2 regions of the Mesorhizobium sp. M0816 genome follow, and region 1 is predicted to be linked to the other one. Evidence: riboswitches for the same ligand, from Rfam matches in the RefSeq annotation. Region 1 holds a riboswitch; the other holds the start of a gene.
The links. A riboswitch is a leader RNA that binds a small molecule or an ion and turns the genes downstream of it on or off. The one in region 1 is predicted to bind cobalamin.
Positions count from the first base shown of each region.

Region 2: linked by a shared signal. The riboswitch ahead of metE (5-methyltetrahydropteroyltriglutamate--homocysteine S-methyltransferase) and the one ahead of NKI17_RS22230 (CbtB domain-containing protein) in region 1 are both predicted to bind cobalamin.

Region 1 is NZ_JAMYOT010000014.1:156,514-162,545, forward strand. It holds gene cobO (cob(I)yrinic acid a,c-diamide adenosyltransferase) at 81-698, opposite strand; gene cobU (bifunctional adenosylcobinamide kinase/adenosylcobinamide-phosphate guanylyltransferase) at 700-1,221, opposite strand; gene NKI17_RS22225 (CbtA family protein) at 1,214-1,996, opposite strand; gene NKI17_RS22230 (CbtB domain-containing protein) at 2,012-2,191, opposite strand; cobalamin riboswitch at 2,228-2,424, opposite strand; gene NKI17_RS22235 (aromatic ring-hydroxylating oxygenase subunit alpha) at 2,566-3,759, shown strand; gene NKI17_RS22240 (heparan-alpha-glucosaminide N-acetyltransferase) at 3,978-4,976, shown strand; gene NKI17_RS22245 (methyltransferase family protein) at 4,993-5,499, shown strand; gene NKI17_RS22250 (MerR family transcriptional regulator) at 5,514-5,900, opposite strand.
Region 2 is NZ_JAMYOT010000033.1:32,446-38,477, forward strand. It holds gene NKI17_RS31145 (dihydrodipicolinate synthase family protein) at 1-227, shown strand, start outside; partial or broken gene NKI17_RS31150 (FMN-binding negative transcriptional regulator) at 239-439, shown strand; gene metE (5-methyltetrahydropteroyltriglutamate--homocysteine S-methyltransferase) at 547-2,883, opposite strand; cobalamin riboswitch at 2,979-3,179, opposite strand; gene NKI17_RS31160 (MFS transporter) at 3,678-5,306, opposite strand; gene NKI17_RS31165 (transposase) at 5,597-6,032, shown strand, end outside.

The DNA of each region.
Region 1 (6,032 bases):
CCCTCAACCGTCTTGGCGCTGCGCGCCAATCCACCTTCTCCCACAAGGGGAGAAGGAAGAAGAGGCGCCAGCAACACCCCTCAGAACTCGATCCCTTGCTGCGCCTTCACGCCGGCGGAGAAGTGGTGCTTGGTCACGCCCATCTCGGTGACCAGATCGGCCGCCTCGACCAATACCGGTTTGGCGTTGCGGCCGGTGACGACGACATGCAGGCCTTCGCGACGCGCCTTCAGCGCCGCGACCACCTTTTCGAGATCGAGGTAGTCGTAGCGCAGCGCGATGTTCAGCTCGTCGAGCACCACGAGGCTGATCGACGGCTCGGCCATCAGCTCCAGCGCTTTCGCCCAGGCAGCCTCGGCCGCCGCGATGTCGCGCTTCAGGTCCTGTGTCTCCCAGGTAAAGCCCTCGCCCATGGCGTGCCAGACGACACGGTCACCGAAGGCGGCAAAGGCGTCTTTCTCGCCGGTGTGCCACTTGCCCTTGATGAACTGGACGACGCCGACGCGCTTGCCATAGCCGAGCATCCTGAGCGCCAGCCCGAAGGCGGCCGTGGTCTTGCCCTTGCCCGATCCGGTGTTGACGATCAGCAGCCCCTTCTCGAGCGTCTTGGCCGCGACCTCGGCATCCTGCACCGCCTTGCGCTTGGCCATCTTGGCGCGGTGGCGTTCCTCGTCCTTGGGATCGATAGTATCAGCCATGTCATTTCACCTTGAGCGGCAGCCCCGCCACCATCAAAAGCACGGTGCCGGCAACAGCCGCGACGTCCTGGTTCAGCCGGCCGGCGGCGTCGCGAAACCGTCTTGCCAGCGCATTGTCCGGCACGATGCCCTGGCCGATCTCGTTGGACACCACGAACCACGGCCCACGCGGCCGCGACAGCACATCGGCCAGCCTCCGGCATTCGGCCCCGACATCATGGTCGGCCAGCATATGGTTGGTCAGCCACAGCGTCAGGCAGTCGATCAGCACCGGCTGGCCGTCAGGCAGCGCTCCGATCGCGCCGGCAAGGTCGAGCGGCGCATCGATGGTCGTCCAGCCGGCGCCGCGGCGCGAGCGGTGCAGCGCGATGCGCTGGCGCATCTCGTCGTCATAGGCTTGCGCCGTGGCGATATAGCTCCAAGGCGGCGGGCCGACCGTCACCAGGCTCTCGGCATGCGCGCTCTTGCCGGAGCGCGCACCGCCGATGACCAGGGTCAGTGCCCCGGCAGCGCGGTCAGGCAAAGCTGTCGCGCAGGCTGGTCGCCGTGCCCGTGAAGCGTCCGCGCACCACGCCGACGACCGCGCCGAGCACCAGCCAGAACACCAGATTGGTCAGCGTCACCGCCACCACGAACTGGTGGTGCAGGCCTTCCGGGATCGCCGTCTCGAAGCTATCGGGCTGCGGCGCGCCGACGATATGCGGCGCAACGATCAACGCCACGGCAAGAGCCACCAGCGGCAGCGATCTGCGGAAGACGATAAGGCCGAGACCGGCCGCTGTCGCCACCACTGTTGCCCACCACCATATCTGGCGTTGGACAAGGTCGGCCGCCGGCATCGCTGGCAGTTCCGGCGGCAGGCCGAGGCCCGGCGCCAGCGTGAACACGGCAAAGCCGGCAAGCCCCCAGAACAGGCCCTGGCGCCAATTGCCGATGCCGCCGGCGAATTCCGAAACCGCAACCAGGACCAGCGCAAAGCCGATGCCGGTGACGATATTGGCAACGACGCTGAAGCCGAAGCGTTCGAAACCGTCGGCCGGCGCCCAGCCTTCGTCTTCCGCCGGAGCCATCGCTTCAGCCGCTGCCGGCGCGGCGCTGCTCATAGCCGTCGTGCCCGCGGCGTTTTCGGCCGGTGTCGCAGGTGCCGCGGCATGGTCATGGCCGCCGCCGGCCTGTTCATAGACTTCCGCCTTCAGGATGAGCGGCACCGTGGCATAGGCTTGCATGCAGGCGAGAGCCACGCCGGCCACAAGCCCTGCGATCGCCGCGATGAACACGACGTTGCGAAACAGTGTCATGATGTCAGCCCCTTGTCAGTGGCAGGGAAAGCCCATCGAGTGGCGATAGTCGTGCGCGGCATTGTGGACCGCATCGATATGCGAGAAGCCGACAAAGCCCATGACGAAAATGCCGAGGAATGCAGCAAGCGCCAGCTGCATGAGACGCGACTGCGAGGAGGCGGAAGCGCCGAGCGAGACGGAAGCGGTATTCATGTCTTGTCCTTTCGCCCTCCACCCGAGGGCATAGAAGTCAGTTTCCTGTCGCCGGCAGGTCTCCTGGCTCGCGGATCAGCGCCCTTCCCCACCTTCCCGAAGGCGAACCTTCAGTGGCATATGGAGAGGACTACCGCACACAGTTGCGGGGGCAGCCACGGCATTGGGCAAACAACTTGCCCTCACCGCATTCCCTCTTGGTTCCAAACGGAACCGACGACATCAGCGACTATAGGCAGAATCGCCGCGCCCGGCAAACCAAATTCCGCCGGATCGTGTGGCGAATGCGCCGCCTCGCCAAGCCCGGTCGGCCGGCGCCGCGATTGACAATTTTCGCAGCCGGGTGTCGGCTGGCGGATGGGGAGGAAGCCGGCATGCAACCCAGCCCGAATGAGCGCGGTCCCTACAACGGCCTGACGCGGGCCGAGCCGACGCTGCCGTCATCAGCCTATTGGGACATCGCGGCCTATCAGCGCGATCTCGAGGCCATCTGGTATCGCAACTGGCTGCTCGTCTGCCGCGAGGCCGACCTTGCCCAGCCGCTGGCTTTCAGGACGTTCCGCATAGGCACGCAGGAGGTCGTCGTGCTGCGCGACGAGACCGGCGAGTTGCGCGCCTTCCACAACACCTGCCGGCATCGCGGCTCGCAGCTTTGCCAGCAGAGCGAAGGACGGCTGAAGGCGCGGCTCATCACCTGCCCATACCATGCCTGGTCCTATTCGCTGCACGGCGATCTGGTGCGCGTGCCGTCGAAATCGCTGCCGGACGGCTTCGACAAGGCCGATCATCCGCTCTACCGGGTCGCGCTTTCGGTGTGGCGCGGTTTCGTCTTCGTCAATCTGGCGGAAGACGCTGCCGGCTCGGCTGAAACATCCTTCGATCCGGCATCCGGTAACCTCGCCAACTGGCCGCTGGAAACGCTGCTGAGCGGCCATGTGCTGCGCAAGGTGATAAACTGCAACTGGAAGGTATTTTGGGAAAATTTCAACGAGTGCCTGCACTGCCCCGGCGTCCACAAGGACCTGTCGCGGCTGGTGCCGATCTATGGCCGCGGCCTGATGGGCCGGCACGACGACCCCGAATGGGCGCGCCACGCCGACAATGACGCGCCGGAATTTGCAGGCGGCTTGCGGGCCGGGGCCGAAACCTGGTCGCGCGACGGGCGCGTCCACGGCTCGGTCTTTTCCGGCCTGACGCCGGGCGAGCGTGCCGCCGGGCAGACCTATGCCACCAGCCTGCCGTCGATGTTCGTCGTCGGCCATGTCGACTATGTCAGGACCGTGCGGCTGGTGCCGCTTGGGCCGGAGCAGACCGAACTTACCGCCGAATGGCTTTTTTCGCCCGAAGCGCTCGCCGATCCGGCCGCGGATATCGACAACATCGTCGCCTTCGGTACCCAGGTGCTGGAGGAGGATGCTGATATCTGCGAGGTCAACCAGATGGGCCTGCGCTCGATGCGCCACAAGGCCGGCGTACTGATGCCCGAGGAGTACGACTTGCACCGCTTCCACAACTGGGTGCGCGAGCGCCATGCGGCGCTCGCACATCAAAGCGATTTGGGCAGATAGCGCCAGGTGACGAAGCCGCAGGCCGCCGCCAGCAGGCCGAGTGTCGCGAAAACCGCGCCCAGTCCGAAAAACGCCAGCACGCCGGCCAAAGGCTTTCCGGCTTTGGCCTAAAGCAGCTCTGATGCCGACCGGTACCAACGCGACGCAAGGCCCTGCTTCTTTTGACGGTGGCAACCGTGATAGTCGTCTTGCCGGGGCTGAACCAAGACAGCGAGACCATGAGCATCGACACGCCGAGCGCAGCCGTTCAGGATCAACCGAAGTCGAAGCGCATCGCCGTTATCGACATTGCACGCGGCATCGCTTTGCTTGCCATGGCGAGCTATCATTTCACCTGGGACCTCGAATTCTTCGGCTACACCGATCCCGGCCTCACCGCCTTCGGCTGGTGGAAAATCTACGCGCGCTGCATCGCCTCGAGCTTCCTGTTCCTGGTCGGCATCAGCCTCTATCTCGCCCATGGCAAAAAAATCCGCTGGACCGGCTTCTGGAAGCGCTTCGCCATGGTTGCCGGGGCAGCGCTCGCAATATCGCTGGTCACCCGCATCGCCACGCCCGACGGCTTCATCTTCTTCGGCATATTGCACGAGATCGCGCTCGCCAGCCTGCTCGGCCTGGCGTTCCTGCGCCTCCCGGCGCTACTGACGCTTGCCGTGGCGGCCCTCGCTATTGCCGCGCCTTTCTACCTGCGATCTGAGCTTTTCGATCATCCGGCTTTGTGGTGGGTCGGCCTGTCGGCGACCAACCCGCGCTCCAACGACTACGTTCCACTGCTGCCCTGGTTCGGCGCCGTACTTGCCGGCATCGCGGTTACCAAGCTCGCCGCCACCTCCGGCGCGCTGACGCGGCTGTCGGCCTTGGCGCCCGGCCGCTGGGCAAATCCGCTGGTCTTCATCGGCCGGCACAGCCTTGCCTTCTATCTGATCCATCAGCCGGTGCTGATCGGCTCGGTCTGGCTGTTTTCGCAATTCATGCCGGCGCAGGCCGAAACCAGGGAGGTGAGTTTTGTGAAATCCTGCCAGATATCCTGCGAGCAGGCACGCGACACCGAGTTCTGCTCCAGCTATTGTGCCTGCATGCTGGACACTCTCCAGGGCGAAGCCTCGCTTGACCGGCTCTACAGCAACGACCAGTCCCCGGAGTGGAAGGCGCATATTGGCGAGCTCGCCGGCACCTGCACCGCCCAAACCGAGGCGGCGGAACCGGGAACGCGCTAATCGAGGGAGGACAATAATGAGCGACAGTCACCCGAAACCCGTGCAGCAAAATCCTGGGCAGCCGAAGCTGGGGTACATCCCATGGCCGCCGCTGATCTATATCGCCGCCATCATCGTCAGCGTCGCGCTAGGGCTGTTCTATCCGCTGCCGTGGATCGGCGATCTTCTCGGCGACATCCTGTTCGCCGCCGGCCTTGTGGGGTTGGTGGCGGTTGCCGCGCTCTGGTTCACGGCAATCCGCACCATGATCCGCGCCAAGACGACGCTCAACCCGAACGGCGTGCCTGACCATCTGGTGACTACCGGACCCTTCGCCGTCAGCCGCAACCCGATCTACCTCGCCAACACGCTGCTGCTGATCAGCCTCGCCTTTGTCACTGGGATCGCCTGGTTCCTGCCGTTGGCGGTCATCGCGGCGTTCCTGACGCAGAAGCTGACGATCGAGAGCGAGGAGAAGGTGCTGACGGCCAAATTCGGCAAGAAATACCGGGACTACGCCAAAAGGGTGCGGCGCTGGATTTGAGCCGAGGCACCGGCTTAGGTGGTGACGCCGAGTTCCACCAGCCGCTCGACGCAGGATTCCTCTGCCTGATCGAGCTCGGCCAGCGTCTCTTCGAGGTCGCGGCGTTTCTGGCGCAAATCCTCGCGCTTTTCCTCGATGCGCTTGATCATCAATTTGAGTTGGCCGACCTCGCCGGGCGGCTCCCTGTACATCTGGATGATTTCGCGGATCTCGTTGATCGAGAAGCCGAGCCTTTTTCCCCGCATGATCTGGCGGATGAGATGCCGGTCCGACGGACGGAACAGCCGAGTGCGGCCGCGTCTTACTGGCTGCACCAGCCCTTCGTCCTCATAGAAGCGCAACGTCCGCGTCGACACGTCGAATTCGCGGGTCAGCTCCGTGATCGAATAATATTCCCGCATCGTCACTCCAATGCCCCGGCCACGCCGCGAGTTCCAACTGGCCGGCGCCGCCGGCGCCCAGGCGCGTACCAGAATCGGCGGACAAGGCACCTTTCAAAGCCTCGCATGGCATTTACGTAAAAGTCAATTGAG
Region 2 (6,032 bases), on a different contig from region 1:
ATGCCACGCTTGCGCCGCTCTGGAGCCTCTTCAAGGAGTTCTCGAGCCTTCGCGTCGTCTATGCACTTGCCGAATTGCTCGACATTTGCCGTGCCGACCCCCCGCGTTCCATCCTGCCTCTGCCCTCAGCAGCGAAGCGCCAGATCGCCGCCGCGTTGGAACGCTTGCATCGGATGCCAGCCGGTGAACAGCGAACCCGGCGGCCAGTGAAGGAACCTGTCATGTAGTACCCGCGCATTTCGATGAACCGAGCCGAGAAGTCCTCTACGAACTGATCGAGAACAGTGCACTTGGCATGCTGATAACCCATGGCCGGAGCGGTCTCGACGCCAATCACATCCCCTTCGAACTCGACACGTCACAGGGAGAAAACGGTACCCTTTACTCCTGCGCGATTAATACACGTGCCGAAGGAAAGTGCACATTCTCGCTCGAGTGACTTATTTCAAAGGATGTGATCGCGTTTTGGCACATTCACGGCCGACATGCGGCAGCCGGTCACTCACCACATGGTGAGCAACCAGGAAACCCTCTGGCCTACACTTTCTACCGGAGCGCACGTGCTGCATCGACCATGTTCATGAGGGCAGGGCGGACCTCCTCCCATTTGCGTGTTTTGAGGCCACAGTCCGGGTTTACCCACAGTTGGGAATCCGACAGTCGCTCGCGGGCAAGCATGACGAGATCCGAAATCTCCCCGACTTCCGGGACACGTGGTGAGTGAATGTCGTAGACTCCGGGCCCGATTTCGTTCGGATATTTGGAGCTCGTGAAGGCGTCCAGCAGTTCCATTTTCGAGCGCGACGTCTCAATCGAAATGACATCCGCATCCATTTCAGCGATCGCGTCGATGATCTCGTTGAACTCCGAATAGCACATGTGGGTATGGATTTGAGTCGCGTCCTTTACACCCGTTGAAGCGATCCGGAAGCATTCGACAGCCCAGTCGAGATAGTCGTTCCAATCAGACTGGCGCAGTGGCAATCCTTCGCGAAACGCGGCCTCATCGATCTGGATCATCCTTGCGCCGGACCATTCGAGATCCGTCACTTCGTCGCGGATGGCGAGCGCGATCTGGCGGCATGCTTCGGAGCGCGGTACGTCGTCGCGAACAAAAGACCAGTTGAGAATGGTCACTGGGCCTGTGAGCATTCCCTTCACAGGGTTTTCCGTAAGCGACTGGGCGAATTGCCACCAGCGCAGCGTCATCGGATTGGGCCTCGATACGTCGCCGAAGATGATGGGGGGGCGCACGTAACGCGACCCATAGCTCTGCACCCAGGCATGCTGGGTGAAGGCGAAGCCGGACAGCTGCTCGCCGAAATGCTGTACCATGTCGTTTCGTTCGAACTCACCGTGCACCAGCACGTCCAGCCCGATCTCTTCCTGCCAGCGAATTGCAGCCTCGATCTCCTTCTTCAGGAAGGTCTCGTAATCGACATAGCTCAGCTGGCCCTTCGCATGAGCGGCCCGCGCCCTGCGTACCTGCGGCGTCTGCGGGAAGGACCCGATGGTCGTCGTCGGGAACGGCGGCAGCCCGAGCGTGCCGGCCTGGACTCTGGAGCGCTCGGCAAAAGCGCTCTCTCGTCGCTTCATGCTGTCGTCAATGCTGGCGATCCGTCCCTCAACAAGCGGGTCATGGATCTTCGTGGATGTCACGCGAGTGGCGGCAGCCTCGGCAGACGCTTTCAACGCGCCTGCCACCGCATCCCTGCCTTGAGTCAGGGCCCGGGCCAGCAACACCAACTCGTCGGTCTTCTGGGCCGCGAAGGCGAGCCACGACCTGATGTCCGCGTCGAGTTCGGTCTCCATGCGCAGGTCGATCGGCACGTGCAGCATCGAGCAAGAAGGCGCGATCTCGACGCGGTCCAAGGGCCAGCCGGCGACGATCGGTTTGATGCGGTCGAGAATGGCGGGCAGGTTCGCACGCCAGACGTTGCGGCCATCGATCAAGCCAAGCGAGAGCACCAGATCCTTCGGTGCGAGCCGACCCACGGTTTCCAGTTGCTCGGGAGCGCGCACGAGATCAATATGCAGCCCGGCCAGGGGCAGAGAAACCGCGGTTTCGAGATTGTCTCCCAGCGGCCCGAAATAGGTAGCCAGCATGATCTTCAGCTCGGGCGCGGCTTTCGACAGCTGGCCATAGGCGAATTCGAACGCAGCTCGTTCGTTCGGGTTCAGATCGAGGACAAGCGCTGGCTCATCGATCTGCACCCAGTCGGCTCCCGACAGCTTCAGCCTCTGCAGGAGTTGCTCGTAGACGGGCAGCAGCCGCGGCAGGAGCGCGATGGGATCGAATCCTTCGGCAGGCGATTTCGCCAGCTTGAGGAAGGTGATCGGTCCAAGGATGACTGGGCGTGTGTGAACGCCGAGAGCTTTAGCCTCGATGAAGTAATCGACCGGTTTCGTCGACGAGAGGGCGAACGTCTGATCATCGTTGAGTTCCGGCACAATGTAGTGATAGTTGGTGTCAAACCACTTGGTCATTTCCATCGCGGTTACATCAGACCCATGAGTCGCCTGCTGGTGACCAGCGTGTCGACAATCCTCCGTCTGACCCTGGTTGCCCCGCGCCATTGCGAAGTAGATGTCAAGTGGAACCTCGCCGCTATTCCAGCCGTAACGGGATGGAACGGCGCCGACCATGGCTGCGGTGTCGAGCACATGGTCGTAGAGCGAGAAGTCGTTCGACGGGATTTTCGACACGCCGCGATCGTGCTGCTCCTCCCAGCTAGCGGCACGGAGCGCCTTCGCGGTCGTGAGAAGGTCGGCAGCGGACGATTTTCCGGACCAGTAGCTTTCAAGCGCGAATTTCAGTTCTCGCCGACGACCGAAGCGGGGCACGCCGAGCGTTGCTACAGGAATTTGCTGAGAGACAGTCATGCCAGACCCCGATGGTTGGGGCGTCGGTGACAAGGAAGGCCCTAGCAGGCCGGCACGAACGCCAGGCTGCAGCGGCCACCGAGACACCCCGCCCGTGGACGTAATTCGCCGTGGCAGGTCTCCTGGCTCGCGGGGTCATAGCCTCTACCCGTCTTCCCAAGGCTATTCGCCTTAGTGACATGAGTGGGGTTGGCTCGCCGCTAACAGTTGCGGGGGCAGCGCCGGCATCGCACCGGCTTCCCTCTTAGCTCCGCTGCGGCAGCGCCGTACGGAGAACCACGACGCGGGAGACAATTACAACAGTTCGCTTCTTTGTCAACGCCGCATAAAGAAATGTTTATGTCGTTATGTTAAATTTCCGTTGGCATGTTCCAAAGGTCGCCTCGAAAGCGAAAACTGTGGAAGCCTTGAGCGGCCGGTAAATCAAAGCAATGACGCACGGCGCCCTTGTCCAGGAGGATAGGAGTTCGTCGGCTCCCGGCGGCAAACATACCGGCAAGCGCCGTGGTGCTGCTTCCCGCATCATGCGAACGCCACCTCGGCATCGAACTTCGGCTCCGAGGTTCCGACCGCTTCGTCGGTGATCTGCTCGCGACCATATTCGGCTCAATGGCGAGGCTGTTGCCTAGGAAGCTGTTGGCCGTGATGCCCTCGGTGACACGACACAATGATTTCGAGGGGAGCACCCGAGGCCCGGCGCAGCGGCGTGTTGCGAAGTGATCGAGGCCAATGTCTCGACCTGCTTGTTCGCAGCCCACCGGCTCAAGGTAACCGGCTCAAACCAACGGGCCAGCTCAAGTCCTGTCCAAATGAGGCCTGAGCGGCAAATCGTCGTGCACGCGCACGGTTTGGCGTTCGATCTTGTGATGCGTCTTGGGCGGGCAATCGCCACGGTGCAGCGCTTCCAGGCGCGCAACGATTTCGGCGTCATCCTGGGTCTGCCTGTTGTTGTGGCGAACATACTCGACCCAGGTTGGCACATGATAGCACTCGGTCCATAGTTCGGGCTTTTCCAGGTCACGCAGCAACGCCCATTGTCTGGCGCCATCTCGCAGCCGGGCTTTTCGCCACGATGTCATCACACTGAGAAATTCTGGGACATCTCTCTGATCGATACGATAATCGACCATCACCATGATCGGACCGCTTCGTGGCCGCAGATCAAGTTGCAGCGTCGGTTCGCTGAACTTGTTGGTCGGATCCAGATTGAGCGTTTCGAAATCCGGCTGACGCAGAACGATCCCCATCAGTCCACCAATCACAAGAACCACGCTGGCGACGAGGAAGGCTCCCGAAACACCTTGGACATCCGCCAGTTCGCCCCAAAGCCAGCTTCCCGCCGCCATGCCGCCGTATGTGGCCGTCTGATAGAGAGACAGGGCGCGTCCAACCACCCACCGCGGCGCCGAAAGCTGCACTGTGACGTTAAACAGCGAGAATGATTGAATCCAGGCCGCACCGGCTGGCATGAGGAGCAGACAGCTCAGCCAAACGTGCTCGCTCCATGCCAGAAAGAAGCAGCTGATCGCCAATATAAAGAACGCACCGCGAATGACCCATTCGTTGGAGAGAACTTCTCGGACCCGCCCGATGAGGAGCGCGCCGCAAATCGCTCCCAAGCCGAAGAAGCCAAGCATCACGCCGTAGGTGACCGCGGTCCCTTTGACCTGTTCGCGAGCAACCAACGGCAGGAGAGCCAAAATGACAACGGCGGTGAGGCCGAAAATGAAACTCCGGCACATCACCTTGAGAAGGTTCGGCGACAAGAGCACGTAACGGAAGCCCGCCGCCATCGCACTGCCGAAAGCCTCCCGCGGCAGCGCTTGTCGTGCCCGTACGGCTTTCCACCGCAACAGCGCAGCGATCAGAGCGAAGTAGCAAAAGACGTTAAAGAGGAACGCGAAGGCCGCACCGGCTGTGGCCACGATTATGCCGCCAATCGCCGGCCCGATGCTGCGCATGAGATTGTAGCTCATGCCGTTGAGCGCAACCGCGCTAGGCAGGTGTTCGCGAGGCAGGATATCCCCCATCGAGGCTTGCCAAGAGGGATCGTGCAATGCCCAACCACAGCCGATCAGGAAGGTGAGACCCAGAAGGATCCAGGGTGTCATTTCCCCCGCATAGGTCAGGAACGCCAGGAAGGCGGATACGCAGACCATCAGCAGTTGCGCAGTCAACATGATCCGGCGACGGTCAAAGTTGTCCGCGAGCGCTCCCGCCGCGAGGGAGAAGATCATGTAGGGGAGGGTGGTCGATGACTGGACGAGCGCCACCATTCCATGGGAGGTGGCGATGCTGGTCATCAGCCAAGCCGCCGCCACACCTTCCACCAGGGTGCCAAGGTTCGAAACGAGTGCAGCCGACCATAGCGAACGGAAGGTCTTGTGCTGAAAAGGAACGAGTGAAGATGTTCTCTTCGCCATTGTGGGAAGCTTCGGGATCGAGCGCGGGGCTGGATTTGGTTCGCCTCACTCAACCATGGCCTCGCCGTACAAGCCAAGCTGCCACAGTGGCGCGCCTGCTAACCCAGAAAACTTGGCGGCCTTACAGGCATGCGCAGGACGCGCGAAGCCGCTCAAATCTCCCCAGATGGGTCAGCCATCGAAGACCGGCATCACTTGCCCGTTGAGCGGCTATACGATAATGCTCCGCGCTAAGCAGGAAGCGCCAAAAATTCGAGCGGCGACTTCATTCTCCTATTCAGGAAGGAACTATGAGGCGGCAGACGCGACCATTCACCGTGGAAGTCAAACAAAAGCGCAATTATCAAAAATCCGCACGTTCCATCTGGGGCAATTTCGACATCGCCGCGGCGATGGCCGAGACAACAAAGGAAGTCGAGCCGTTAAATCGTCAGCTTGTTGACTCTACTGTCGTGGCCCTTGATGCTGAACCTTTGCAAAAACCGCGAGTGGAGCATTTCATGGCCAATCCCCTGGAAACCGAGTCAGCAGTAGTTCCTAGCGCACCGGCAGACAAAGCGGAAACGCCAAAACCGAAGACGAGAGCGCGGCGGTCGAGGAAGCCAGAAGCTGAGGCGAGCGCGCCTGCCCGCAAGGAGGGCGCCAAGCCGATATCCGCGACCACTGAAGCACCGCCGTCAGCGCGAACAGGCCGAAAGAGCTACTCCGCGAAGGATCGTGCCCAGA